3 regions of the Vibrio sp. A2-1 genome follow, and region 1 is predicted to be linked to each of the others. Evidence: riboswitches for the same ligand, from Rfam matches in the RefSeq annotation. Region 1 holds a riboswitch; each other region holds the start of a gene.

Evidence for each region. Region 1 has a riboswitch for thiamine pyrophosphate ahead of thiD (bifunctional hydroxymethylpyrimidine kinase/phosphomethylpyrimidine kinase). Riboswitches for the same ligand answer to the same signal wherever they lie in the genome.
Region 2: it holds a riboswitch for thiamine pyrophosphate, as region 1 does, so the genes downstream of both, thiC (phosphomethylpyrimidine synthase ThiC) here and thiD (bifunctional hydroxymethylpyrimidine kinase/phosphomethylpyrimidine kinase) in region 1, are expected to answer to the same signal.
Region 3: it holds a riboswitch for thiamine pyrophosphate, as region 1 does, so the genes downstream of both, thiB (thiamine ABC transporter substrate binding subunit) here and thiD (bifunctional hydroxymethylpyrimidine kinase/phosphomethylpyrimidine kinase) in region 1, are expected to answer to the same signal.

Annotation. Positions count from the first base shown of each region.
Region 1 covers NZ_JAKKCO010000001.1:196,628-206,627, forward strand. Annotated here, with positions in the region: gene L3V33_RS00885 (DUF4382 domain-containing protein) at 1-64, shown strand, start outside; gene L3V33_RS00890 (AraC family transcriptional regulator) at 239-967, shown strand; gene L3V33_RS00895 (EamA family transporter) at 1,053-1,970, shown strand; TPP riboswitch at 2,069-2,180, shown strand; gene thiD (bifunctional hydroxymethylpyrimidine kinase/phosphomethylpyrimidine kinase) at 2,277-3,170, shown strand; gene L3V33_RS00905 (ABC transporter ATP-binding protein) at 3,160-3,918, shown strand; gene L3V33_RS00910 (ABC transporter permease) at 3,986-4,726, shown strand; gene L3V33_RS00915 (ABC transporter substrate-binding protein) at 4,846-5,802, shown strand; gene tenA (thiaminase II) at 5,811-6,491, shown strand; gene thiM (hydroxyethylthiazole kinase) at 6,520-7,305, shown strand; gene L3V33_RS00930 (methyl-accepting chemotaxis protein) at 7,443-9,386, opposite strand; gene thiE (thiamine phosphate synthase) at 9,647-10,000, shown strand, end outside.
Region 2 covers NZ_JAKKCO010000016.1:160-10,159, forward strand. Annotated here, with positions in the region: tRNA gene L3V33_RS22865 (tRNA-Trp) at 1-61, shown strand, start outside; gene L3V33_RS22870 (multicopper oxidase family protein) at 410-1,792, shown strand; gene crcB (fluoride efflux transporter CrcB) at 1,893-2,276, shown strand; TPP riboswitch at 2,339-2,437, shown strand; gene thiC (phosphomethylpyrimidine synthase ThiC) at 2,568-4,517, shown strand; gene L3V33_RS22885 (thiamine phosphate synthase) at 4,517-5,809, shown strand; gene L3V33_RS22890 (HesA/MoeB/ThiF family protein) at 5,799-6,581, shown strand; gene thiS (sulfur carrier protein ThiS) at 6,578-6,787, shown strand; gene L3V33_RS22900 (thiazole synthase) at 6,790-7,554, shown strand; gene thiH (2-iminoacetate synthase ThiH) at 7,562-8,689, shown strand; gene L3V33_RS22910 (aminopeptidase P family protein) at 8,822-10,000, opposite strand, start outside.
Region 3 covers NZ_JAKKCO010000013.1:38,172-48,171, reverse strand. Annotated here, with positions in the region: gene L3V33_RS22200 (translocation/assembly module TamB domain-containing protein) at 1-104, shown strand, start outside; gene L3V33_RS22195 (gamma-glutamylcyclotransferase) at 154-510, shown strand; gene L3V33_RS22190 (DUF2799 domain-containing protein) at 594-950, shown strand; one part of gene L3V33_RS22185 (IS3 family transposase) at 1,001-1,881, opposite strand; one part of gene L3V33_RS22185 (IS3 family transposase) at 1,881-2,244, opposite strand; gene fbp (class 1 fructose-bisphosphatase) at 2,354-3,364, opposite strand; gene mpl (UDP-N-acetylmuramate:L-alanyl-gamma-D-glutamyl-meso-diaminopimelate ligase) at 3,635-4,993, shown strand; gene L3V33_RS22170 (flavin prenyltransferase UbiX) at 5,032-5,655, shown strand; TPP riboswitch at 5,699-5,818, shown strand; gene thiB (thiamine ABC transporter substrate binding subunit) at 5,872-6,864, shown strand; gene thiP (thiamine/thiamine pyrophosphate ABC transporter permease ThiP) at 6,989-8,602, shown strand; gene thiQ (thiamine ABC transporter ATP-binding protein) at 8,602-9,306, shown strand; gene yjgA (ribosome biogenesis factor YjgA) at 9,413-9,937, opposite strand.

The sequences.
Region 1 (10,000 bases):
AATCTATGATGTTCAAAATAGTGTTCAGGTAGTGGTTGGTCAGGATAACCAAGTATCGTTTTAAATCTTTGACGTGATTTAGCATTCGAATAAATACGGCCTCTTATTTGGAGGCCGTTTTTGATCATGTCACCTAATTAGCATGAATTTGATGCGCATTGAGTGTGACTCTAGGGAAGTGATAATGTAACGTTGTATCTCTTACTCTAACTTAGCGAAATGTACTCCGGCGTTGCTCATGAAATCTAGCTTAAGTATTCGATCTTACACCAAGCAATTTAATACCCATGCTCATGATGATCATCATCAACTGGTATTGCCGATCCAAGGCAGTATCAATATCGAGATGGTGGGGTATGTCGGCAAAGTGGCCGTGGGCGAATGTGTCGTAATTCCGGTAACCACCGCGCATGCGTTTAAGGCGGATGAAGCAGCGCGGTTTATTGTCGCAGATATGGCAGAGTTGCCGCAGCACTTGTTAGAACATGAGCTCTCGGTTTTCACGATAACGCCACCTTTGATGAGCTTCTTGCTGTTTGTTGAGAAGCAGCTGGAATATCAGGTCGATAGTGGTATTGAATCATCAGTTTTGGATGTGTTTTCATTGCTGTTAGAGCAACAACAAGTCAGCAAGAGCATCGACCCTCGTATTCGTGCGGTACAAAGGCTGATCGCGGATAATTACGCCCAACCTCTCTCTATATCTCAACTTGCAGAAACGGCCTGTTTGAGTCCCACTCAATTCAAAAAACGCTTCAAAGAATGCCTGGGTATCAGTGCGCTTAAATACATCACTCGATATCGTATGGAGAAAGCTCAAGCCTTGTTAACCCACACAGATTTACCTGTTCAATTGATCGCTGAAAATGTGGGATATAGTGATGTTTCTGCTTTCAGTCGCCGCTTCTCTCAGCACTTTGGGATGTCTCCAAGGGCGTTTCTAGGCTCAATGAAAGACAGTCTTTAGAAACAACAATAGCGTCCTTTCGGCAAACTAACTTATATCAATCTTCACTATTATCTATTTCAGAAATGAAAATTGGGTAATAGAAATGAATCTTGCCATCAATCGCGTTAACGAATTCCAAACGGGCACTTTGGCCATCTTGTTTGCTTCAATTTTATGGGGCACGACAGGCACCGCCGCAAGTTTTGCACCTGATCTAAGCCCATTAGCGATTGGTGCTTTCTCTATGGGCATCGGTGGCCTAATGCAAGCGGGATTGGCGTATCGAAAAATCCTATTCGCTTTCGACAAGCTTTTGCAGAACAAGAAGTTGTTGGCAGTGAGTGCTTTGGCTTTGGCGGTCTATCCCTTAGCTTTCTATTCTTCAATGAAATTATCAGGTGTGGCGATTGGTACAGTGGTTTCGATTGCGACCGCCCCTTTCTTTTCGGCACTATTAGAGTGTCTGATTAGCAAAAAGAATAATATCAACAAACGTTGGCTCACTAGCTTTGCGATTGGTGTGGTGGGTATTGGGTTGTTGGTGTTTTCAGAATCTTCATCGACGAATGAATCCGGTGATGATCTCAAGCTGTTCGGTATTGCTTTAGGTTTGCTCGCTGGGTTGTGTTACGCCATTTATTCTTGGGCGACCAAAGCACTGATCGACAAAGGGATTAAGTCACAAGCGGCGATGGGCAGTATTTTTGGCCTGGGTGCGATGCTGTTGCTGCCAACGCTCTGGTTTACTGGTGATAACCTGTTTTCCTCGCAGATTAACGTATTGGTCATCAGTTATCTGACGTTAATTCCACAATGCTTGGGCTATATCGCGTTCAGTTTTGGTTTACGCCATGTGACCGCGAGTAGCGCCAATCTGCTGACTCTGTTTGAACCAGTAGTCGCAGCGGTGCTTGCCGTCTGCGTTGTCGGTGAGCTGATTCCTTTTATAGGTTGGTTAGGTATGTTTCTGATTGTGCTGTGCTTGTTGATACAGTCGAAGCCATCTAAAGGAACGTTATAAGTATTTGTTTTGTTGAGCCTAATTGAAATTTATTCATGAGTAATTCTTATAATTGAATAAAATCAGTATCTCAGTTGTGAGAGTGCTGTTACTATCGCTATCAATAGTCGGGGGGCATATACCTTATTTGGTGTTTGCTGAGATCGTTAATCGAGACCCGTTGAACCTGATTCAGTTAACACTGGCGTAGGGAACTATAAGCACTCGATCTACGTCTGCACCCATGAAAATTTTCATGAGCCTAATGCGACTTCTCCTTCGATCAGTGTTCGTTCTCCTACGTCTTGTAAGATAGTAGGAGCGACAATGACACACAGTTCTATTTCAAAAGATTTAACGCCCAAAGCCTCAGTTTCACAGCACTCTGCTGATGGTTCGATTCGAACGAACACTCCGATTGTATTGACGATCGCAGGCTCAGACAGCGGCGGCGGTGCAGGGATCCAAGCTGATATTAAAGCCATGTCTGCTACCGGTAGTTTTGCTTGTTCGGTAATTACCGCTATCACATCTCAGAACACTCAAGGCGTGTCAGCCATTTTCCCTATTCCACTCGACCATGTAGCTAGTCAGTTAGATGCAGTGTTTACTGATCTCAATATCGTGGCAGTAAAAGTCGGCATGTTGGCCGATTCGCAAATCATCAAAGTCGTTGCAGACAAAATTAAGCAGTACCAACCTAAACACTTAGTGATTGACCCTGTGATGGTCGCGACCAGTGGTGATCTGCTGTTAGAAAACTCGGCTATCACCACGCTAAAACAAGAGCTGATTCCGCTGGCAGACATCATTACTCCTAACTTGCCAGAAGGAGCGGCGCTAACAGGCAAGCCGGTACCTGAAAGCGAAGCTGAAATGCAGGGCATGATTGAAGACTTACGCGCACTGGGCGCGAAAGCCGTTCTTCTCAAAGGCGGCCACTTAGAGAAGGATGAGAACAGTAACGACTTACTGATTCTGCCAACCACCTCTGCTTTGATTAGTGCGAAGCGTTTTCCTACTAAAAATACCCACGGCACGGGTTGTACGCTCTCTTCTGCGATTGCTTCTTTCTTAGCGCAAGGCAACACGCTTTCAGAGGCTGTCGACCTAGGCAAACAATACATTTCTCGCGCGATTGCTCACGCTGATGAGCTGCAAGTTGGCCAAGGTCATGGGCCTGTAAATCACTTCTTTGCTGGACACGGTAATGTCCGTTAATACAGTTGGTGTTCAACTCAGCAATGCCTCCTTGCGTTATAACGACAGTGAGCACGCGACCTTATCTGGGTTGTCGCTTAGCTTAAACGCAGGTAAGTGGACGGTATTGCTAGGTCGAAGTGGCTGCGGAAAAACCACGGTATTGCGTTATCTGGCAGGCTTACTGGACGATAAGGTGGAGTGGCAGGGCACTTTGGCAACGTCTGATGAATTGCCTCTAACGGATCGCATCGCATACATGGCACAGCAAGACTTGTTACTGCCATGGTTGTCGGTTATCGACAATGTTTGCCTAAGTCATCGTTTTCAAAATTCAGCTTCTGATAAAGCACTGCAAACCAATCAAGCACTAGAGTTGTTAGCTGCGGTTGGTTTGGCTGATCACGCGTCTACTCTGCCGGATCAATTGTCTGGTGGCATGCGTCAGCGTGTTGCTTTGGCTCGAACCTTAATGCAAGACAAGCCAGTGGTGCTGATGGACGAACCGTTCTCTGCGCTGGATGCGGTAACAAGACACAAACTGCAAAGTTTAGCGTGTGAACTGCTAAAAGGTAAAACCGTTGTGTTGATCACCCATGATCCACAAGAAGCGGTGCGTTTGGCGGACAACTTGTATGTGTTGCAAGGCACACCTGCGAATGCTCAGTCTTTGTCTGTGCCTAACACGGCGACACCACGAGTGCTAGATGGTGAATGTGCTGAGCTACAACAAGCGATCTTAGATCAGTTGGAGCGTGATTATGAATGATCTAACACGAAGCGAAGTTGTGGCTCGTTCAGCTAACGTACAGACTGCCACTACACCTCCTCGTCAGATGAATCCCGTTATGCGTTTGCTTATCAGCAGCGCCGTGATTCTCGGTTTATGGCAACTGGTGGTGGTTATCTTCGAGATGCCAAGCTTCATTCTGCCAGCTCCCGCAGAAGTCTTCATCAAGCTAATTGAACGTTACGATGTGCTACTCAAACACACTTGGGTGACTGCGCAGGAGATCTTACTTGGGCTGTTACTCGGTTTATCCATGGGGCTGTTTTTCGCCCTGCAGATGTTGATGTTTGAACCATTGAAACGCTGGTTGTTGCCTATCTTGATTGCCAGCCAAGCGATTCCTGTATTTGCGATCGCGCCAGTACTGATGCTGTGGCTTGGCTATGGCATCGCTTCAAAAGTCGTGATGGCTGCAATCATAATCTTCTTCCCTGTAACGACCTGTTGCTACGACGGCCTGCGAAATACTCCGACAGGCTACCTCGATCTTGCCAAGACCATGGGGGCATCGAAATGGCAACTGCTCCGCCATATCCAACTGCCTGCGGCGCTGCCAACACTGGCGTCTGGCATTCGTGTGGCTGTGGTGATTGCTCCAATTGGCGCGGTTGTTGGCGAGTGGGTGGGTTCGAGTGAAGGGTTAGGTTATTTAATGCTACAGGCCAACGCGCGCATGATCATCGATGAGATGTTTGCGGCCTTATTCATCTTGGCGGTGCTTTCGATATCGCTCTATTTTGTCACAGACAAATTACTCAAAAAAGCTATCCCTTGGGAGAACCAGTGATGGTTAGCTCAATAACTCTTTGTTTAATAAAGCTTCGCTCAAGGCTATTTATCTAAACAAACCTCGTTAAAAATTAGATCGACAAACACAATAATAATATTCAAAAGGAAAGGTTAACTGTGAAAAATACAAAATTGATAGGTGCAGTGGCACTGCTTGCTTCATTGGTTTCAGGTCATGCATTGGCGGATTCTGAACAAAAGAAACTGACATTGATGTTGGATTGGTTTGTGAACCCGAACCACGGCCCAATTGTGATTGCTCAAGAGCGTGGCTACTTTGCTGACCAAGGCTTAGAGGTTGAAATCCAAGAACCAGCTGACCCAAGCACGCCAGCAAAATTGGTTGCGGCAGGTAAGGTCGATTTAGCGGTAACTTACCAACCAAGTTTAACCATGGATGTAGCGGCAGGTTTGCCTCTCGTTCGTGCATCTACTCTTATCGCAACGCCACTGAATACGTTGATGGTTTTGGATAATGGCAAGAACGATTCACTAGCGGATCTGAAAGGCAAAAAGATCGGTATTGCGATTGCGGGTAACGAAGAAGCGACCATCGGCACCATGCTAGCTCAAGAAAATGTTGCGTTTACAGACGTGCAAACCATCAATGTCGGCTGGGCACTTTCATCTTCATTGGCATCAGGGAAGGTAGACGCAATCTGGGGTGGCTTACGTAACTTCGAAACTAACCAGTTAGCACTTGAAGGCTTTAAAGCGAAAGCATTCTTCCCAGAAGAGCACGGCGTACCCGCTTACGACGAGCTGATCTTTGTGGCGAACGCAAAGAAACACGACGACGAAGCAATCAAAGCGTTCAACAAAGCACTTGAGCAAGCAACCACTTACATTGTGAACCACCCACAAGAGTCATGGAGTGAGTTTGTGGCGTATTCACCAGATACGTTGAATAACGAGCTTAACCAACGCGCATGGAACGACACACTGACTCGTTTTGCACTTCGCCCTTCTGCTGTTGACCTAAAGCGTTACGACGATTACGCACAATTCATGTTCGACAAAGGCATTATCAAATCACTACCAAAAGCCGCTGATTACGTACCGACTTTTGACTAAGGAATCTCATGAAATACCAAGACTTAATCCAAGCCTGTCAGCAAGATTGGCAAGACTACACCGAGCACGCTTTTGTTAAAACGCTGGCAAACGGCACTCTCGCCCAGCCGTGTTTTCTGCATTATTTGAAGCAAGATTTTCTGTTCTTAAAACAGTATGCCCGCGCTTATGCATTGGCAATTTACAAGGCTAAAACCTTGGCTGATATGCGTCGTGCACTGCCAAGTGTTCATGCTCTATTAGATTCTGAAATTTCACACCACGTGACTTACTGTGGTCAGTGGGGTTTAACTGAATCTGACTTGGAAAACGAACCTGAAGATTTCGGCACAGTTGCTTACACGCGCTACGTTCTAGATGCGGGTATGACAGGTGATCTTGTCGACTTATATGCGGCACTGGCTCCGTGTTCCATTGGTTACGCTGTGATTGGTAAAGCGCTGTTAGAAAGCAGTGAAACCGTTTTGGAAGGCAACCCATACGCAAGCTGGCTGCAACTGTACGGTGGAGAAGAGTTCCAGTCTGGCGTGGCAACGGGCGCGGAATACTTCAATCAACTGATTGCTGAAATCGATATCAACAGCGAGCGCGGCCAGAACATCGTTCATATCTTTAAAACCGCAACGCGTATGGAAGTGGCTTTTTGGCAGCAAGGTCTGAATGCACTTAATGACTCAACCGCGGCTTAAAGCGATTTTTACGAATAAGGATTTACCCATGCTAACTGAACAAATCATCCAATCGCTGCGCGCAGTACGAGAGCAAAAACCGCTGGTTGTGAATATCACCAACTACGTCGTGATGAACAATACGGCCAATGCTTTATTGGCGATTAGCGCTTCTCCTATCATGGCGCACTCACAGCAAGAATTGGCTGAGATGATGTCTTTCTCTGGCGCGCTGGTGATTAACATCGGTACGCTCGACAGTGTGTGGACGCCAAGAATGCGCTTCGCCGTTGAACAAGCGAATGCAAACTGCAAGGTTGTGGTTCTTGATCCTGTAGGTTGTGGCGCAAGTACGCTGCGTACCGAGACTTCTCGTGAAATTGCACGCTTAGCCGATAAATTGATCATTCGTGGTAACGCGTCTGAGATTATCGCGTTAGCGGGTGAGCAAGCACAGAGCAAAGGCGTTGATGCGCTAGATAGCAGTGATGCTGCATTAGGCGCAGCGCAATGCTTAGTGGCTGAATACGGTGCGAATGTGATTATTTCTGGTGAGACAGATTACGTTGTCACCAAAGACAGTGTTGTGATGTTAAACAATGGTCATCCAATGATGCCGTATGTGACGGGCATGGGTTGTACGCTAACAGCGCTGACGGGTGCTTTCGCGGCTGTCGGTGATGACAGTGGTTTGGCGGCAGCTGCAGTATTGGGTGTGGTTGGTGAAATCGCAGCCGAGAACTCACGCGGCCCAGGTAGCTTGCAAATGAACTTACTTGATGAGTTATATCAATTGGATGAAGATACGTTGATCCAACGTTTGAAAATTCAGTAGATTCAATCTAGATCTGCATTCGTAGCTTATGAAAAAGCCCTCAACACATATGTGTTGAGGGCTTTTCTATTATTGCTTCAAAACCGTATTAACTCGTCGTCGTATTAGCTATCTCGTTATATGAGCAATTGGTTTAGTTAGGTTCTAAATCGATTCACTTGGCTTTCTAAGTGATGAGCAACTTCGGTTAAGTCGCTCGCTGCACCTGAAATGCTGCTGACAGATTCTTGGTTGCTCTGCGCGATGGTATTGGCACCTTGCGCATTTTCACCCAGCGACTTAGTCAAGCAATCCTGTTCATCAACCGATACTGCGATCTGGCTGTTGGCCTGATTCAAATCTTGGATGTGTTGGTTAATCACATGCAAATTCTGAGAGGCTTGTTGTGCCTGAGTTGAAGCATCTGAAACCGTGCTGTGGCTCTCTTTGATCGACTCTAACGCATCTTTAGCGCCACGTTGTAACGAGGTGATGAGTTCATCAATTTGGCTAGCAGAATCTTGAGTACGCTTAGCTAGAGTTCTTACTTCATCGGCTACGACTGCAAATCCACGACCTTGTTCACCCGCACGAGCGGCTTCGATAGCTGCATTCAATGCCAATAGGTTGGTTTGTTCAGAGACGCCTTTAATCACTTCAAGAATGGCACCAATGTTCATCGACTCTTTGTGCAGGTCGGTCACTTTCTGGCTGCTGACCTGCATGCTTTCATCGGCGCTGCCAATCTCATGCAGTGTCTTGTCTACTTCTTTAAGTCCCATCGCCACATTCTCGGTTGCTTGGTTTGCAACTTGAGACGCGTGGTTAGCACTTGCAGCAATTTCTGATGTGCTCGAAGCCAATTGATCAACGGCAGAGGAGATATTGATCATCTCATTGTTCAACTGTGTCGCGTTGGTGGAGCTATTATTGGTCACTTGATTCAGCGACTCCGACATCTCACCAATACGCACGCTAGAGCGGTTCACTTGACCAACAATATCGCGCAGAGACTCGATGGTGATCTCCATGTTGGTCAGCAGCTCGCCAATCTCATTTTTGCTCTCGATGTTCACTTCAACATTCAGGTTGCCTTGAGAAAGCTCATTGGTGATCTGTTTAACCTGTGCGATGCCCTTGGTAATAGAACGAGTCACCAACACAGCGCTCGTCATGCCAATCACCAAAGCCACACCCGTTAGCAAGAAGATGATTTGAATCGAACGTTTTTCACTGGCTTGCAGTTCAGGCGTCAATGCTTGTTTCTGTTGCTCTAGAATGCTTTGAGCATCCGCGACTGCAATCGCTAAACTGTCACCAATAGAGGCGAGGGTTGCGGTTCTTTGGGTGTTCTCAATCATTTGTTGATGAACTTGTTCAAAGCCTTTTGCATACGCTTCGCGCTGGTTAGAGAAGTCTTCAATCAGTTCACTTTGATAAGGCGATGATTTGAGAGATTCAATGTCGCCTTCAATACCTGGTAGCGCGTATTCAAAGATATCTTTACCCGCTTCATAGGTTTTTAGGTCGTTGTTGTTTGAATAACTGAGTACGGTGATCTTGGCTGCGAGAAAGTTCTCCATCAACATACCTGCGTATAAGCTCGCGTTTGGATCGTTGTTGTTGTACGACTCATACAACAAGCTCTGAGCGGCTTTGAGGGCGTTGGTTTCTCGTTTGACCATCTCGACATTCACCAATTGGTCGATGAGTAGCTGGCTCTGTTTCATTGAGCCATAAGCCGTGTCAAATGCCGCCACGCTGTCTTGCACTAATTGCAGGCTAGCTAGGCTATCGGTTTTGGTGGTGGTTTGGATTAAGTTGTTCAGCAGTTCATCAATCGCGAGTTTGCTTGATTGATAATTCGTTTCGTATTGCTCATCCAATGACTCTAAGTAACGTTCAGAGGCTAAGCGCATCTGAAGAAAATGCACTTGAATGTTGCCTGACAGTGTCGCTTTCTGACTGAGCTCACTGTACTGGCTAAAGCCGTTCGACAAGGTTTGGATACCTTTGTAACTCACAAAGCCTGAAATGACGAAAAAGAGTAAGCAGATGGCATAACCCAGCTTGATCTTAAACGCTATAGAAAGGTGGCGCATAACTATCCCTATATTTACCTGATTCCTTCATAGCGAAGTATTCCATAAAACAGCGTTCTGGACAGGCTTAAGTGAATAGTTTGTGTAATAAGTAACGCTTTAGTTAAAAATCTCAGGATTTTTGGCATGCTTTCAACGAGTTGTATATTCAATGGCACGCGCTTAATTGAGCTAATTTAGTATTAACTTCCATGCACATGATGCGATTTGTCGGTAAAATGGTAGCAACTCTATTTAGACTCCGACTCCAAAGGCACGATATGAACCCTTATAAGCTCTACTTAGTAACGGATGACCAACAAGATTTAGAAACACTTAAGTTCGTGGTTGAACAAGCGGTCGCTGGTGGTGTCACTATGGTTCAAGTGAGAGAGAAACATGGGGATGTGAGAGCTTTCATTGAACGAGCACAAGCTGTTAAGTCGATTTTGGCAGGTTCTAATGTGCCGTTGATTATTAATGACCGAGTGGACGTTGCGTTGGCTGTGGATGCTGACGGCTTGCATTTAGGTCAATCAGATATGCCTGCTGAGTTAGCCCGTCAGTTGATTGGCCCAGACAAGATTCTTGGTCTGTCTATCGAAACTGAACAACAGCTTCAAGAAGCCGATAGT
Region 2 (10,000 bases), on a different contig from region 1:
TTGGCAGAGCAGCGGATTCCAAATCCGCGTGTTGGGAGTTCGAATCTCTCCACCCCTGCCATATTTAAGGCTCTAGCAGAAATGCTAGAGCCTTTTTGCTTTCTGAATCTAATATACGCCATTAGCAAAGCAGCGGATTCTCCGACTTACCAAAATAGCACTTGTTGGGAGTCGAAATCTCCACCCTTCCATATCAATGCCTCAGCAGAAGTTCTATTTTTTCACTTTATATTTGTTCGATTTTTAGTCGATAATTCCTGCTTTTAATAAAACCTAGCCTTAAAAGTGTAAGTGCTTACTTATCCCAGTCTCTTTTATAAACAATCAACAGCACAATCCCCACTTCTTTATGAGAATTATTCTCAATATTTTGTTACATTTTGGTCGTTATTACTAAAAGGCAACAAATATGGATATTTCCCGTCGTAAGTTTATTCAATCATCTCTCGCTATATCTGCACTAACTGTTTTGCCTGCTTGTTCTATGAAGCAGTCTCTTGATGGGCAAGGTAAGTATGTCTATGACTTAACTGCTGAACCTTCAACAGCTGAGTTGGTGACGGGATTTAATACCAATGTTTTAGCCTTTAATGGACAGATCCCTGCTCCGACAATTCGATGTCGACAGGGTGAAAAGGTCACGATCCGCTTTACGAATAAGCTATCAGAGCCGACGACTATCCATTGGCATGGCTTAAGAATTCCTATCGAAATGGACGGTGTTCCCTTCTTAAGTCAGCCACCGATCATGCCAGGTGAAACATTCATTTATGAGTTTACGCCGCCAGATGCTGGCACATTTTGGTATCACCCACATATGAATAGTGTCAAGCAGCTTGGTATGGGCTTAGTTGGTATTATTATCGTAGAAGAGAATACTCCAGTGCAGTTTGATGAAGAGCATGCACTGATGCTTAAGCATTGGCACATCGATAAACAGGGTCAATGGAAAGACTTAATGATTCCACGACTAAGTGCTCGTATGGGTACTCCAGGAGAGTGGAGTAGCGTCAATGGTGTTCATGAACCTGTATACCAATTAAAGCAGCACGCAACGACTCGACTGCGTATTGCGAATGTCGATAATACGATCACTTATCCTATTGCTGTCGAAGGGGCTGAGGCATGGGTGATTGCCATTGATGGTAATCCTGTAAAGACGCCATATAAACTGACTCAACATAAAATCGGCCCAGGGATGCGCGTGGATATTGGACTGATAGCGCCCAGAGTAGGCGATCGAGTTAATGTTCTTCAAATGAAGGGCCGCTTTCCTTTCTCTTTATGCGAGTTCGAGGTAGTAGATTCCCCCCTTACTGAAGGGCGTTTATTGCCATTGTTACCTCTTAACCCGGTACCTAATCTAGATCTTGCTAATGCTGAAGAGATCGATTTTGTGTTCGAGTGGGAAGGTGCGGTATCACCAGTTTCTAAAAATGGGAAGTCCATGCCTAAGTTTTGGCTTACTAATAAAAGAGCATGGGAAGGAATGAGTAAAGACAATATTCCTGAACCGTTGGCGACTTTAGAGTTGGGTAAGACTTACATATTCGATCTTAAGAACGTCACTCAATATCATCACCCGATTCATATTCATGGGCATACATTTACTGTATTGGAACTTGATGGTAAAAAAATTGAAGAGCCTTTCCATACCGATACAGTGTTACTTGGAAAAAATGGCCGAGCTAAAGCTGCATTTGTTGCAGACAACCCAGGACGCTGGATGTACCACTGTCATGTAATTGAGCACATGAAAACAGGATTGATGGGATATATTGAAGTTAAGTGACACCTGTAACGTTTAATATTTGCGCATGCATTCTTAGTTTCTACCCTCGCTTTTATCGACGGTAAAGCTAGAATATAGGGACTATTGTTTGGGAGGATTCATGGGTCAGTTATCTATTTTAGGTTTTATTGCCATTGGTGGCGCATTTGGTGCTTGTTCGCGTTATTTGATTTCAGAGTTATGTGTGGTGATGCTAGGACGTGGTTTCCCTTACGGTACACTGACAGTTAACGTAATTGGCTCTTTAATTATGGGTTTGCTCATCGCAGCGTTTGAGAATGAGATGGTTGCGACAGAACCATGGAGGCAGATCATCGGTCTTGGTTTCCTTGGAGCATTGACTACATTTTCTACATTTTCGATGGATAACGTGCTTCTTATGCAGCAGGGTGCTTTCTTTAAGATGGGACTCAATGTGCTACTCAACGTGGTTCTCAGCATCTCAGCAGCATGGATCGGCTTCCAACTTTTGATAAAGTCTTAAAACTTTCTTACGATTTGTTAACAACTCGGCTTGGTTTATCCAAGCCGTTTTTATATACTCGATCGAACTTGTCGGAGTGCCATATGGCTGAGACCGTTAACTCGGGATCCGTTGAACCTGATCAGGCTAATACCTGCGAAGGGAACAAGAGTAGATATCTAACTAGAATCCTTCTAGAGATCTATCTCCAGATCGCAACTGTATTTTCTTGTTGTGATCCCTCTTGTAGCATCAAATCCGTCAAGCATTTTTATCCCTATAAATAATGGCTAAAAGCCAAGGAAAAATGCTATGTCGAGTCGTAAACAAGCAAGACTGGAAGCGAAGAATTTCATTGATTCTTTATCCGTACAACCTTATCCAAATTCAAAAAAAGCTTACATCCAAGGATCTCGAGCGGACATTCAAGTCCCTGTCCGAGAAATATCACTCGCTGATAGCCTTGTGGGTGGCAGCAAAAAAGAGCCTGTATTCGAACCTAATGTACCTATTCAAGTTTACGATACCTCCGGTGTTTATACAGACCCTACACACGAAATAGACCTGTATAACGGTCTTCCTAAGTTGCGAGAGCAATGGATTGAAGAGCGTGGCGATACGGAACTGTTAGACGATGTAAGCTCTGTTTACACCAAAGAACGTTTAGAAGATGAAACCCTAGACGACCTTCGTTACGGCAATCTACCTAGAATTCGTCGTGCTACAGGTAACCAGTGTGTTACCCAGCTGCATTATGCTCGTCAAGGCATTATCACTCCTGAGATGGAGTACATTGCAATACGTGAGAATATGGGCCGTCAGAAGTTTGCTGATGAGCAGCTTAATCATCAACACCCTGGCCATAACTTCGGTGCCAACCTACCGAAAGAAATTTCCCCTGAGTTCGTGCGCAAAGAAGTTGCAGAAGGTCGAGCTATTATCCCTTCAAACATCAACCACCCAGAATCAGAACCGATGATTATTGGTCGAAACTTCTTAGTGAAGGTGAACGCCAATATAGGTAACTCTTCAGTAAGCTCTTCGATTGAAGAAGAAGTTGAGAAGCTAGTTTGGTCGACTCGCTGGGGTGGCGATACCGTGATGGACCTTTCCACTGGCCGTAATATCCACGAGACTCGCGAATGGATCTTGCGTAACAGTCCGGTGCCGATTGGTACAGTTCCTATGTATCAGGCGCTTGAAAAAGTGAATGGCGTTGCGGAAGACCTTAACTGGGAAGTAATGCGTGATACCTTGATTGAACAAGCAGAGCAGGGTGTTGATTATTTCACTATCCACGCAGGCTTATTGCTTCGTTACGTACCAATGACCGCTAAGCGTGTGACTGGTATTGTCTCTCGTGGTGGCTCCATCATCGCGAAATGGTGTCTTGCTCATCACCAAGAAAGTTTCCTTTATACTCACTTCCGCGAGATCTGTGAGATCTGTGCGAAGTACGATGTAGCTCTGTCATTGGGTGACGGTCTGCGTCCGGGCTCGATTGCTGATGCCAATGATGAAGCTCAATTCTCGGAATTACGTACTCTAGGTGAGTTGACTAAAGTGGCTTGGGAATACGACGTTCAGGTGATCATTGAAGGCCCTGGACATGTACCAATGCACCTAATCAAAGAGAATATGGACGAGCAGTTAGAGCACTGCCATGAAGCTCCTTTCTATACTTTAGGTCCACTGACGACAGATATTGCTCCTGGTTACGATCATATTACCTCAGGTATTGGTGCCGCCATGATTGGTTGGTACGGCTGTGCGATGCTCTGTTATGTCACCCCTAAAGAGCACCTAGGCTTACCAAACAAAGAAGATGTGAAGACTGGCTTGATTACTTACAAGCTGGCAGCACATGCTGCAGACTTGGCGAAAGGGCACCCGGGCGCACAAATCCGCGACAATGCGTTATCAAAGGCACGTTTTGAATTCCGTTGGGAAGACCAATTTAATTTAGCTTTAGATCCGGAAACCGCGCGTTCTTTCCATGATGAAACTTTACCGCAGGAGTCGGGTAAGGTTGCTCACTTCTGCTCAATGTGTGGACCAAAATTCTGCTCGATGAAGATCTCTCAGGAAGTTCGAGAGTATGCGAAAGATACAGAACAAGTAGCGGCTGATCAGGCTATCGAGATTAAGATGTTGGATAACCCTCTAGAAGGGATGCGTCAAAAATCACAAGAGTTTCGTGATACTGGCTCTGAACTTTACCACCCTGCAGTAGGTGCAAAAGAAGCTCAACTAGAGGAATAATGACAGTGAAAATACTCATCCCATCTCAAAATATTGAGTTAACGGGAGAGGTGCAGAACTGTCTATTGGTTGCTAAGCGACAAGGCTTGGCAACCGGTGCAGTTGAGTTGGGCGTAAGCCCAACTCAATACTTCTCTATCGTTGATTCTCAGCAGGCGTTATCTATTGGCTTCGCTCATGATGTTGATTCATTGGCGAAGTGTCAGCTAGCGGAATTGAACCATGTTGTTGATTACAGTAATTCAGTCGCGCTAACTGACGTTTGTGATGCCTTTACACAAACTCCGAATACCATTTATATCGGTGTATCAGATGATTCAGTTGTACTGGATATCTGGTCACACCTAGATGCCAATCGTGCTATCAAGAGTGAAACTACAGCTCATCAGGAGTTAGATAATCGCGGCCACTTTGCTTGGTTACTTACTTTGTTGGCGCTGGAATTCCCATTAGAAGACGCATTGGTTTTAGCTCGCGCAGCATTTAATGTTTCACGTGGAACATGGCCAGCAAACTATCAAAACTTTCCGATCCCAGTGCTAGAAGATGAGCGAGTGGATATTAGTGTTGGTTGGGCTCACCAGGGAACATCACTTTCGTTCCCTGAATTGAGTAAGGGTAGCTTAGGGCTATACCCAGTGGTTGATGATGTTGAGTGGATCGAAAGGTTGCTCAAGCTTGGCATCAACACTGTTCAACTACGTATTAAAAACCCGCAGCAAGCGGACTTGGAACAACAAATCGAACGATCAATCGAGCTTGGTCGAGAGCATAACGCTCAGGTTTTTATCAACGATTATTGGCAGCTTGCACTCAAGCATGGTGCTTTTGGTGTTCATTTAGGGCAAGAGGATATTGAAGAATCAAACCTCTCACAGTTGAGCCAAGCGGGTATAAAGATCGGTCTCTCGACTCATGGTTATTACGAGTTGCTGCGCATTGTTCAAATCAACCCAAGCTATATTGCGCTGGGGCATATCTTCCCAACAACAACTAAACAGATGCCATCGAAGCCTCAAGGTTTAGTTCGTTTATCTCTGTATCAACAGCTGATTGATACTATCCCATACACAGAACAACTCACCGGTTATCCGACGGTTGCTATTGGCGGTATTGACCAATCGACAGCTGGGCAGGTGTGGGAGTGTGGGGTGTCGAGTTTAGCGGTGGTACGTGCGATTACATTGGCGGAAGACCCACAAAAAGTGATCGAATTTTTCGAAAAACTGATGACCCCTAAATCTCCAATTATCAAAGAAGAGGTTATGCAGGAGCCTAGCTATGCTGAGTGACTTTGAATTTATTCGTTATCAACGACAAATTGCGTTACCTGAAGTGGGTGAACAAGGGCAACGTAACCTACTAAATAGTCATGTGCTGCTGATTGGTTGTGGTGGCTTAGGTAATGCTGCGGCTCTTTACCTCGCAGCTTCTGGTGTTGGAAAGATCGTGCTGGTCGATGATGATTGTGTAGATTCATCGAACCTGCAACGACAGGTCGCGTTCAGGGAAAGTCAGTTAGGTTTTCCTAAGGTTGAAGCTCTCAAGCAACAATTGAGTGAACTCAATGCTCGCAGCCAAGTAAGAACTATCAATCAACGAATGAGTGAAAGTCAGCTTGAACTTGAAGTGATGCTAGCTGACTTAGTGTTGGATTGTACTGACAACTTCGAGTCACGCCAGCAGGTTAACCAAGCATGTTTTAGCACGAAGACCCCTTTGATTTCTGGTTCTGCAATCGGCTGGAAAGGCCAGTTTATTGTATTTGATTATCAGAGTCAGAAAGGTTGCTATCACTGTTTGTTCCCGTTCAGGCATCATCCACAAACGACTCGTTGCAGCGATAGCGGCATCATAGGCCCAGTTGTCGGCACCATAGGTAACCTTCAAGCTTTGGCTGCTATTCAACGTTTAACTCGTGGTGAGTTTCAGGTCGCAACACATCAGCTCAAACTGTTTGATGGCCAAGCGATGAATTGGCAAAACCTTATGGTTACTCAAGATAGTGAATGTCCTGTGTGCAGTGCGTCGGTAGTTAAGCATTTAGAAGAAGAAATCCAATGAGCAATATAACGATCTCGATAAACGAGCAACCAGAACAGGTAGCGCACTCGTCGTCTCTAGCGGACATTATCCAAGCTCTATCACTACCTGATCTAGGTTGTGTCTTTGCAATCAATAATGCGGTTGTCCCGCGTAGCCAGTGGCAACAAACGGTCGTTAATGAAGGCGACGCTATATCTCTTTTCCAAGCCATTGCAGGAGGCTAACTATGTTAACTATCGCCGATAAAACGTTTCAATCTCGACTCTTTACTGGAACTGGCAAGTTTGCCAATAAGCACTTGATGGCGAGTGCTATCGAAGCTTCAGGTTCTCAACTGGCAACCATGGCGCTGAAGAGAGTTGATATTCGCTCTGAGCAAGACGATATCCTACAACCGATCATGGATGCTGGCGTGAACTTACTGCCGAATACCTCTGGTGCTAAGAATGCAAAAGACGCCATCTTTGCTGCGCATTTGGCTCGTGAAGCTCTAGGCACAAATTGGCTCAAACTGGAAATTCACCCAGATCCAAAGTACTTGATGCCAGACCCTATTGAAACGCTTAAAGCCGCTGAGCAACTGGTCAAAGATGGCTTTGTTGTGTTGCCTTATTGCCACGCCGACCCAGTATTGTGTAAACGCTTGGAAGAGGTGGGTTGTGCTGCGGTTATGCCGTTGGGCGCACCTATTGGTTCAAATAAGGGTATTGCGTCTGCAGACTTCTTAGAGATCATTATCGACCAAGCGAATGTCCCTGTGATTGTTGATGCGGGCATTGGTGCGCCATCTCATGCTGCTCGTGCAATGGAAATGGGCGCAGACGCTGTGTTAGTGAATACGGCGATTGCGGCTTCCCAACAACCCGTTGATATGGCGATTGCCTTTAAGCTGGCAGTTGAAGCGGGTCGAACGGCTTACCTTGCTGGACTTGCAGGAAAAGTATCTCACGCGGTTGCTTCGAGCCCGCTAACTTCATTCCTAGACGAGTAGTATTGCTATGACGTTTGTTGATCGATTTAAACAGCTCAACTGGGATGACATTGGTATGTCTATCTTCAGTAAAACGGCAGCGGATGTTGAACGTGCTCTGAGTAAACCCAAACGTGACTTAGAAGACTTTAAGGCTCTGATCTCTCCGGCGGCAGAACCTTACCTAGAGCAGATGGCACAACAATCGTTGGCGCTAACTCGCAAGCGGTTTGGCAATACGATGTCGCTTTATATTCCCTTATACCTATCTAACCTGTGCGCTAACGCGTGCACGTATTGTGGTTTTTCAATGGAGAACCGTATCAAGCGCCGCACGCTTACTTTGGATGAAATTGATGCCGAAAGTGCGGCTATCAAAAAGATGAAGTTCGATAGCGTTTTGTTGGTCACCGGTGAACATGAAACTAAGGTCGGGATGAATTACTTTCGACAGGTGTTGCCGAATATCAAAAAGCAATTCAACTACCTTGCGATGGAAGTGCAGCCGCTTGACCAACAAGATTACGCAGAACTTAAAACGCTCGGTTTAGATGCGGTGATGGTTTACCAAGAGACTTACCAGCCACGAACCTACGCTGAGCATCACTTACGCGGTAATAAAATGGACTTTGAATATCGTCTTGAAACCCCCGATCGCTTGGCAAAGGCGGGGATCGATAAGATAGGGATTGGTGCCTTGATTGGTTTGGAAGATTGGCGAACCGACTGCTTTTTTGTTGCTGCTCATTTAGATTACCTGGAGCGTACTTATTGGCAGACACGTTACTCGATTTCATTCCCACGTCTTCGCCCGTGTGAAGGTGGGGAGTTTAGTGGAGGCTTACAGCCTAAGTCGGTCATGAACGATAAACAGTTGGTTCAGCTTATCTGCGCATATCGACTCTTGAATCCTGAGGTCGAGTTGTCTCTATCTACTCGTGAGTCGGCAACCTTCCGCGATAACGTGCTGCCATTAGGGATCACGAGTATGTCTGCGGCTTCTAAAACCCAGCCTGGTGGTTATGCTTCCGGTGAGGAAGAACTCGAGCAGTTTGAGATTAGCGATGAGAGAAGTGCAGCCGATGTTGAGTCGATGATCCGACAGCGAGGGTTCGACCCAGTGTGGCGTGATTGGCACAGTGCCTATTCTGGTTAATCAATGTTTGGTTTATGTTCCACGTGAAACATCTTAATGATACTGGCAAATAAAAACGGCTACCTTTGGGTAGCCGTTTTTCTATTTAACTTAGCAAGTTCGTTTTGGTTCAGCTAACAGCTTAGTGAAGCGTTAAGCGTGAGCCAATGGAGTGGTTGATTGGCGTAACCATTCCAATGTATCACCTTCAACTAATGGGCTAACGTCGTTCCAAACTTTCTGATGGTAGTCGTTCAGCCATGCCAGTTCAGGTCGGGTTAGCAAATCAACATTGATGTTGCGCTTATCGATAGGGCAACGTGTTAGCGACTCAAACGTTAGTACTGAGAAGTCACCTTGAGTTGGAAGTTCAACAACCAGTTCTAGGTTTTCGATACGGATACCGAACTCTTCTGCACGGTAGTAACCCGGTTCGTTTGATAACACCATGCCTTCAACAAGAGGCACGTCGATCAGCTTCTTAGAGATGCTTTGCGGTCCTTCATGAACACTGAGGAAGTGACCAACACCGTGGCCAGTACCATGGTCGTAATCGAAGCCTTCTGCCCATAAGTGCTGACGCGCTAGGATATCAAGTTGGAAACCACGAGTGCCTTGTGGGAAACGAGCTCGTGCGATGCCGATATGACCTTTCAGTGCGAGAGTGAATTGCTGAATCATTTCGTCACTTGGTTGGCCAATCGCGATAGTACGAGTGATGTCGGTTGTACCATCTAAGTACTGACCGCCTGAATCGACTAGATACAGAGTATTCATCTCTAACTGACCTGGTTCAGGTTGGTTCTCATGGTTGTAGTGACACATAGCTGCGTTTCCGCCTGCAGCTGAAATAGTGTCGAAACTTAGGTCCATCAGCGTTGGGTCTTGCTCACGGAACGACTGGACTTTGTCAGCCAATACCGCTTCGTTGTGCAGGTTACCTTGTGCGACTTCTGCATCAATCCAAGACAGGAATTTCGCCATCGCCACGCCATCACGAATGTGACACGCTTTCATGCCGGCAATTTCAGTTTCGTTTTTAGCGGCTTTTGGCATTAGACATGGGTCTGCTGCTTCAATGATATGAGCGCCAGCGTTTTGAAGAACAAGCGTATACCAAGCATTGCTTGTGCTTGAATCGACAGACACATTTTTGCCTTCTAAAGATTGAAGGCGCGCTTCAAGCTCTGATGGGTGAGAAACTCGAATGCCATTACCAACGTGTGCTTCAAAGCCAGCTGGAGTACGAGCAGGGTCTAGGAAGAAATCGACACTTTCATCGGCGTGGATTATCGCGTTGGATAACACAACAGGTAGGCGAGATACGTCCAA
Region 3 (10,000 bases), on a different contig from region 1:
GCGAGTTTACCGTTCGTTATCGATTGATGCAGGATCTCTACGTTGAGGCTGTATCGGGTCTAGACAGTGCTGTGGATCTTCTCTATCAGTTTGAATTCGAGTAACACTTTAAGCGGTGATTGATTAGCGGATGACGAATGCTAGGGAGTGAGCATGCAGCACCTCGTTTTTGTTTATGGAACATTGAGAAAAGACCAATCGAACCACCACTATTTAAAACCGTGTGAGTGTTTAGGAAGGTTTGACACACCTGAGGAATACGCACTTTTTGATTTAGTTGCGTATCCGGCGATGATTTTCGGAAAGAAAAGTGTCGCTGGCGAGGTCTATATCATTAACGACGAAATTTTGGAGTCGCTCGATCGGCTAGAAGATGTTCCTGTTGAGTATCGTCGCGAGCAAATAGAGACTATATTTGGATTAGCATGGGTATATTTGTATCAGCTTGATCTAACAGCTAATCAAGAAATACTTTCGGGTGACTGGTGTAAGCGGAATAACCCGCTCTAGTGAGTGAACTAATGAAAGCATTCTGACGTAATAGCTAACAGTCTCAATGTACAGGCTAGTCTTTTTTCCATCAGGAGGAAATCATGAAATATCTATTATTGGTGCTATCAGTAATGTTATTCGGTTGTGCGCAAATTCCACCACCAACATCATCGAATGCTACTGATTGGCAGAGCTTTGGCGAAGAAATGGCGATGAAAGGCAAAACGAAGCAGACTGAAGCAAGCTTGGCTGAAGCTGCGTCTTCACCATCAATTGATGCCGATTTGTATGCCGCTTATGGGCAAGGTTATGAAGTCGGAAAAACTCAGTATTGTTCTCAAAACCCAAGAGCGTTAGGGCGTCGAGGTGAGACTTACCTTGGGATTTGCGATGACGTTGATAAATGGTTCCGTTTCAACTTTGAACGGGGGGCTGAATCGAAGTATCAGGTTCGATAATCCGGTAAACAATCACTTAGTGTGTCTCGTCCTAAAATACGTTGACGATTTTAGTAAGCCAGTAACGCAAGTTGCTGGCTTTTTTCATGCATCTTATTTGGCGTATTCATACCTAGGCTGAGATGTGGCCTCATTTCGTTGTACGTATAAATCGACTCTTCAACAAGTGTTTTCAACTCGCGAAGATCTTTGCATTGAGTAAGCAAGAACTCTTGCTTGAGGATACCATTGACCCGCTCAGCTAAAGCGTTTTGGTAACAGTCATAACCATCTGTCATTGATGGTGTTATGCCATACTTTTTAAGTTTCTCTTGATAGAGGTTTGAGCAATACTGAAGCCCTCTATCTGAGTGATGGATTGTCGCATGACAATAACATCGAGTTTTTACCGTCATATCTAAAGCCTTCACAACATCGCTCGCTTTCATTTCATTGCTGACTTCATACCCCATGATTTTACGGCTGAAGGCATCGGTAACCAATGACAAGTAGTGAACGCCCTCATTTGACTGAACATAAGTAATGTCGCTCACCAGAACTTCTTCTGGTTTTGACGGAACGACTTCTTTTAGCAAGTTCGGATGTTTTTTCATCCAGTGCCTGCTGTTCGTTGTTTTGGTATAACTTCGTTTCGGCTTAACTAGTAGGCGCTCTTCCCTGAGGTAATTAAACAAAGCATCACGGCCAAGTTTTATTCCCTTAGCTATCAACTTAGGCTTCAGTAAGAAATAGAGCTTACGAGCTCCCAACCGAGGCATAAACCGCCTTAGTTCAAGCACCATTCCTTTCACAGGAGCAAGCTCAGCCTGACGAGTGGTCTCACGCTTTTCTCTCTTATAGACACACTGACGAGATATATTGAGCAATGAGCAAGCTTTACTTAAGCTTACTTTCTTCTCTTTTTGAAGGCTTCTTGCTCCTTCGCTATATACTTTTTTCTTAGCGACATCCCGTGCTCAGCATCAAGAATATCAACAACCCTATTGAGAAGAAGGCATCTGAGGCGTTCATCTTCAAGCTCTTGTTCTAGTCGTTTTATTTTTTGGACAGGCGTTTCATTCGCTCTCGGTAATTTAGGCATCGCGCTCTTCCTTGGATTGTTTGTCCAATCCAATTTCCCATGCTTTCTTAACCAAGTAAGAACGGTCGAACGACCTTGTATGCCGTAAATTGATTGGGCTTGTTTATAGGTCATGTCGCCTTTTTCGATAGCGTCTACAACCTGTAATTTAAAGCCTAGTGTGTAATCACGCTGAGTGCGCTTAACGTAGTGTTTATTTGGAATGGTCATCATTAGTCCTCAATGTGTAAACACATTTCAGGACGGGACAGTGAGCACTAAAAAGCCAGCATATAAATGCTGGCTTTTTTAGTGACGTTATTTTGAGAAATAAGCGAGAGAATTAGTCTCGGTTAAGCTCAAGAAACTCTTCTACTTTGCGAACCATGTCTGTTGAGCCAACAAAGAAAGGTACACGTTGGTGTAACTCAGTTGGTTTGATGTCCATGATACGTTGAACACCGTCTGATGCGATACCACCCGCTTGTTCCATAAGGAAAGCAATTGGGTTGCACTCGTAAAGCAAACGCAGTTTACCTTGAGGGTGGCTTTGTGTGCTTGGGTATAAGTAGATGCCGCCTTTCAGCAGGTTACGGTGGAAATCTGATACTAGAGAACCGATGTAACGAGAGGTGTAAGGGCGGTTATCACTCGGCTCATCTTCTTGGCAGTACTTGATGTACTTTTTAACACCGGTAGGGAAGCGGAAGTAGTTACCTTCGTTGATCGAGTAGATCTTACCTTCATCAGGGATCATCATGTTTTCATGAGATAGACAGAAGGTACCCAGTGATGGGTCGTAGGTGAAACCATTTACGCCAGCACCTGTTGTGTAAACAAGCATGGTTGAAGAACCGTAAATTACGTAACCAGCTGCGACTTGTTTGTGTCCAGGTTGTAGGAAATCTTCTTGTGTTGGTGGGGTACCAATCGGTGACACTCGGCGGTAGATAGAGAAAATCGTACCAACCGATACATTCACATCGATGTTTGAAGAACCATCAAGTGGATCCATCAGAACAACGTATTTTGCGTTTTTGTTGAGCTCTTTATTGAAGGCAACAGCTTCGTCTTCTTCTTCACTTGCAACGCCACAAACTTGGTCACGAGCTTCTAGAGCCGCTTTAAATTTGTCGTTCGCGTAAAGGTCTAGCTTTTGTTGCTCTTCACCTTGAACGTTGTCTGTACCAACAGCGCCAGTAATGTCGACAAGACCTGCTTTGTTGATTTCACGGTTAACAATTTTTGCAGCAAGACGAATTGATGACAAAAGGGATGATAGATCACCACTTGCATGGGGGAAATCATTTTGTTTTGCAACAATGAACTCACCAAGGGTGCGCATCTCAGACATGTTATTTCCTTAAACTTCTCTCAATATTAGGGGGGATTTGAGCACTGTAGATTAGGCCTCTTGAGTGGGCTTTATTCATCTAGACGCTTACCTAAATTCTAAAGGTTAGATCTTTTTAATGGTAATGAACTAAGCGACACAGATCTCACTTACTATGTCGACTAAATTTGTTTTGCATTGCTGCTCGCTTTTAATCGCCATTTAATGATAATGAGTGCAAGTAGTTTGATTTAGACATGGCTCATTTAGCCAAGCGTTTGGAAGCAATATATGCATATTCACATCTTAGGAATTTGTGGCACCTTCATGGGTGGTGCCGCGGTATTGGCTCGTCAATTAGGTCACAAGGTTACGGGTAGTGACGCGAATGTTTACCCTCCAATGAGCACTTTGTTGGAATCGCAAGGGATTGAAATTATTGAAGGGTTCGACCCTAGTCAATTAGAGCCAAGGCCTGATCTCGTGGTTATCGGTAATGCCATGAGCCGTGGTAACCCGTGTGTTGAGTATGTATTGGATAATAACCTTAGATACACATCAGGCCCGCAATGGTTGCAAGAATTTCTACTGCATGACCGTTGGGTTCTTGCGGTCTCGGGAACGCATGGCAAGACTACTACATCAAGCATGTTGGCTTGGATCTTGGAAGACTGTGGCTATGCACCGGGCTTCTTAGTTGGTGGTGTGTTGGGTAACTTTGGTATCTCTGCTCGCCTTGGTGAAAGCATGTTCTTCGTGGTTGAAGCCGACGAATACGATAGTGCTTTTTTCGATAAACGATCTAAGTTCGTTCATTACCACCCAAGAACCTTGGTCATGAATAATCTTGAGTTCGATCATGCGGATATCTTTGATGATCTTGAAGCGATCAAGCGACAGTTTCATCATTTGGTTCGCACTGTGCCAAGTAATGGTCGTATTTTTTCACCGAAGCAAGATGCGGCTATTGAAGATGTTCTTTCTCGTGGGTGTTGGAGTGAGACTGAATCGAGCGGCGAACTTGGCGATTGGGATGCCAAGAAACTGGTTAAAGATGGCTCCAAATTTGAGGTCTATTTCCAAGACGAATGTGTTGGAACCGTAGACTGGGATTTGGTTGGCGATCATAACGTAAGTAATGCCTTGATGGCGATTGCGGCGGCAAGACATGTTGGTGTGACACCCGACTTAGGATGTGAATCACTGGCGGCGTTCATTAATACCAAGCGTCGCTTAGAGTTCAAAGGTGAGGTAGCAGGTGTTTCTGTCTATGACGATTTTGCTCATCATCCTACAGCGATTGAACTTACTCTGGGTGGCTTACGTAATAAGGTCGATACGAAAAAAATCATTGCCGTTTTAGAGCCTCGTTCTGCCACCATGAAGCGTGGTGTGCATAAAGAAACCTTGGCTGATTCGCTCAAACAGGCGGATTCTACCTACTTATTCCAACCAGATAACATTGATTGGTCTGTACAAGATGCTGCCGATGCGTGCCATCAACCCGCACATGTTAGTGATGACATGGATACATTCGTTGCTAGAATTGTCTCAGAGGCACAAGCGGGCGACCAAATCTTGGTAATGAGCAATGGTGGCTTTGGTGGTATTCACCAGAAACTGTTGGATGCGTTGGCACTCAAAGGCTAACGGCATCCACGACCTTATATTTTGAAGTAATTGAGAACATGACAAAACACGATAAAGCTATAACCCTCGCTTTCACTGGCGCATCAGGTGCGCCTTATGGCCTGCGTTTACTTGAATGCCTTTTGGCGGCGGATTATCAGGTCTATTTACTGATATCGTCGGCTGCGCGAGTGGTGTTGGCGACCGAGCATGAACTTAAGTTATCTGCTGGACCAGATGCAGCGAAACAAGCTTTGGTTAAACACCTTGGGTGTGACCCCGAAAAGCTGGTGGTGTGTGGCAAAGATGATTGGTTCTCACCGGTTGCCTCTGGCTCTGCAGCGCCGAAGCAGATGGTCGTTTGTCCATGTTCAGCGGGAAGCTTGGCTTCAATTGCTCATGGCTTATCGGATAATCTGATTGAGCGTGCTGCAGATGTGGTCATGAAAGAACGAGGCCAACTGTTGTTGGTGGTTCGTGAGACGCCATTCTCGACGCTGCACTTAGAGAACATGCATAAGCTATCGACTATGGGCGTGACGATCATGCCTGCCGCTCCGGGTTTTTATCATCAACCTAAGTCGATTGAAGATCTGGTCGATTTTATGGTGGCGCGCATTTTGGATCATCTTGGCATCGAGCAAGGTTTAGTACCACGTTGGGGTTACGATCAACGTAATTGATCCAAACTTGATAGCTTATTGTTAAAATTCGAATTACAATTCTGAACACTCATCGGGGAGCGAACCATTCAAATAATGAATGCGAGCTGAGATCAAGCAAGTGCTTGGGACCCGTAAACCTGAACCAGATAATGCTGGCGTAGGAATTGAGTTAGGAACAACCTCTACCGTTCTCCTCCCTCAAACCTGTGCCGCTCAGACCATGGAGAGCGTCCAGTGAAATTTACATTAACAACTCTTGCTGTTACTACAGCCATCTCTTTTTCTGCCTTTGCTGCAGACAATACCCTAACGGTTTATACCTATGACTCTTTTGCTGCGGATTGGGGACCTCGTCCTGCCGTTGAAAAAGCATTTGAAGAAAAGTGTGGCTGTGATGTGAACTTTGTCGCGCTAGAAGATGGCGTATCTATTCTGAACCGCTTGCGTCTTGAAGGTGGTAACAGCAAAGCTGATATCGTGTTAGGCCTAGATAACAATCTGATGGCTGAAGCGAAAGCGACGGGCTTATTGGCTGAGCACAATGTTGATACGTCTTCAGTGACACTTCCTAACGGCTGGGACGACAGCACCTTTGTTCCTTATGATTTTGGTTACTTTGCGTTTATCTATAACAAAGAGAAACTAGCAAACCCACCTAAGAGCTTGAAAGAACTGGTTGAGCAGCGTGACGACCTTAAGGTTATCTACCAAGACCCACGTACATCAACGCCGGGTCAAGGCATGATGCTATGGATGAAGTCGGTATACGGTGATGAAGCGACGGCAGCTTGGAAGAAACTTGCTCAGAAGACGGTTACGGTTACTAAAGGTTGGTCTGAAGCTTACTCTATGTTCTTAAAGGGGGAGTCGGACTTAGTCTTGTCTTACACAACATCCCCTGCTTACCACATCATTGCAGAAAGTGATTCTAAGTATGCAGCTGCAAGCTTTGAAGAAGGTCATTACACTCAAGTGGAAGTGGCTGCGAAAGTTAAAGGCAGCAAAAATGAAAAACTGGCCGATGAGTTTATGGCGTTTATCTTAAGTGATGAATTCCAATCGGCGATGCCAACTGGCAACTGGATGTACCCAGTGACGGGTATCGAGCTACCCAAAGGGTTCGAGCAGTTAACAGTACCGCAGAAAGCTCTGAGTTTTACGCCTGAAGAAATCGCTGCTAAGCGTAAGCCATGGATTCGTGAATGGCAGAGTGCACTTACTTTTTAAAGGATTAGCTTTCTAGCTTAACTTTCTAAAGATGAGTTTCCTAAAGCTCAGCTTTCTAACTTTCTGTATTTAAAGGTTCGTTCGATATTAACTGAGTGAACCACTTACGGTAAAAAATCAATTTATGATAAAGAAAACACCTAAGGTCGGGATCTGGGTTGCGATACTCATTACCGCCTTTGTGGTTTCAGCAGTTGGGGCATTGCTTAGCAATGCCCCTTCTCTTGATATCAGCCAAGTATGGTCCGATCCTTACTATTGGCACGTAACGAAATTCAGTTTTTATCAAGCGACACTCTCAACTGTGCTGAGTGTTGGCTTTGCTATACCTATTGCTCATGCTTTGTGTCGCAGGCAATTTTTTGGGCGAGCTCTGTTGTTAAGGCTGTTCGCGTCGACCTTGGTTTTGCCTGTGTTAGTCGGTGTGTTTGGTTTGCTTGCAATTTATGGCAACAGTGGTTGGTTAGCTAAATTTCTGGCGAACTTCGATATTGAATTACCATTCTCCATCTATGGATTGAATGGCATTTTGCTCGCACATGTCTTTTTTAATCTGCCCTATGCCAGCCGTTTACTTTTACAAGCTTTAGATACCGTGCCTGCCGAGCAGCACAAGCTGTGTGCTCATTTGGGTATGAGTCATTGGAATAAATTTAAATGGGTCGAATGGCCGCGATTGAGACAACAACTGCCTCATGTATGTGGCTTAGTCTTCATGTTGTGCTTTACTAGCTTTGCTACCGTGATGGCGCTAGGTGGAGGTCCGAAATCGACCACTATCGAACTCGCTATTTATCAAGCGATTAAATTCGACTTTGACTTACAGGTTGGTGCCTTGCTCGCGATATGGCAAATGCTGCTGTGTGGAGTGCTCGCGGTGAGTATTCAGCGCCTGTCGAAACCTATTTCAGTGACGGCCAGTCAGTTGTCGGAAGAGAAATATTTGGTTAAGGACTGCTGGTGGTCAAAAGCTTGGGATAGCTTTTGGATCATAGTAGTCTCAATGCTGGTATTGCCGCCATTAGCCATGGTTATCGTCAGTGGTATTAACTCACAAGCACTAACTGTGCTCAGCAGCGAACCGTTTTGGGCTGCGCTAATGACCTCAGTTAAAGTTGCGTCCTTAGCAAGTGTTATTGCCGTCGGTATTGGTATTGCGATACTGCTGACCAGTCGTGCATGGCGTTTGCAGAACAAGAACTTTAGAGCCGATAAAATCGAGCTGATTGGTACCATTATCTTAGTGACACCAGGGTTAGTGATCAGTACGGGACTCTTCTTATTACTGCGTTCATTTACCGATGTATTTAGCTTAGCTTTCTTTATTGTGATTGCAGTAAATAGCTTAATGGCACTGCCTTATGTGATCAAAACCTTAGCCCAACCTATGTTGCATTTATCTCAACAGTATCAATACGTGTGTGCAAGCTTGGGAATGACAGGTTTCACACGTTTTAGGCTGGTGGAGTGGCGCGCACTACGTAAACCAATGGCGCAAGCCTTTTCTATTAGCTTTATGCTGGCGATGGGGGACTTGAGTGCCATTGCCTTGTTTGGTAGCCAAGATTTTAGAACGCTGCCTTTGTATCTATTCCAATTGTTAGGCAGCTATCAAATGGAAGCCGCCGCGGTGGTTTCTGTGAGTTTACTGCTGCTGAGTGTGGGCAGTTTTAGCTTAATAGAATTTTTATTTACTCGAAGCTCAAACCCTAATGCTAAAGAGTTAAGGAACCGATGATGTTAGTGATGAAAGAGGTGGACTACCACTATCACCGAGAGTTGTTTCGCTTTGATTTCCAAGCTGAGCAGGGCGACATTGTCGCGTTGATGGGGCCGAGTGGCGCTGGTAAATCAACGTTGTTGGCGCTAGTTGCGGGATTCATAGAGCCTACATCGGGTGAGATATCAGTGGCAGGACAATCGCTTATTGGTAAAGAAGCGCACCAACGTCCATTGGCGATGTTGTTCCAAGAACACAATCTTTTTGCCCATCTCACCGTACGTGAAAATATTGGTTTAGGGCTGCATCCAGGATTAAAGCTTACAGCAACCCAAAAGCTCAAAGTTGAGCAAGCAGCCGCACAAGTAGGTGTTGCAGAGTATTTAGATAGATTGCCTGAGCATTTATCGGGTGGCCAGCGCCAGCGTGTCGCGTTAGCCCGCTGTTTTGTTCAGCCTCATGATATCTGGTTGCTTGATGAACCTTTCTCTGCGCTTGATCCTTTGCTGCGCGAGGAGATGCTTAGCTTAGTGAAGCGATTAGCGGCAGAACGAAATATTACGGTATTGATGGTGACGCACCATTTAGGTGATGCACGCAGTATCGCGAATAAGTTTATTTTTGTGGCGCTAGGTAAGGTGTTGGTTGAAGACTCGATAGAGGTACTGACCGCTACTCATCCACAGCAAGAATTAAGTTCGTTTGTTAAAGCGGGTGAGTGACGACTGAGTATTGGTCTTGTGGGCTTTGACATTGAGTAAGTCGAAAAAAAAAGACCTAGCATGTGCTAGGTCTTTTATTATCTTTCTGAGCAAAGGGAGACTAAGATTAGTCGCCTTGCTTTAGCTCTTTTAAGATTTGGAAGATCTCGCGAGAAGACTTCGCTGGCTTGTTCGCTGATTTCTCTTTGTTAGCTTGGCGAGCTAGCTGACGAAGACGTTGACGGTCTGCTTCAGGGTACATTTCCATAACGTCAGAAATGGCAGCATCGCCTTCTGCAACAACGCGGTCACGCAGTTGTTCTAGTTTGTGTAGTTCAACTGTTGCTTGAGAGTGTTTGTTGCGAATTTTATCTAAAGCCGCTTGAATTGGCTCTGGATCTACATTGCGCATTACTTTACCAATGTATTGAAGCTGACGGCGCTTTGCTTCATTTTTAAAGCGTTGTGCATCTTTAATCGCTTGTGCCAGGTCTTCAGACAAAGGGAACTTATCAAGAATAGAAGGCTTTAGTTCAACAAGCTCTTCTCCCAGCTTTTGCAGGGCATCCATGTCCGTTTTCATTTCTGTCTTACTTACCCAGATGATTTCTTCTTCTGGTTCCCATGGGGCTTTTTGGTTTTTGCGAGCCATCTTTTCTGCCTATATCACTATCTCAAACGAATATATTGCCTATTTTAGCAAGAATCTTGGGGA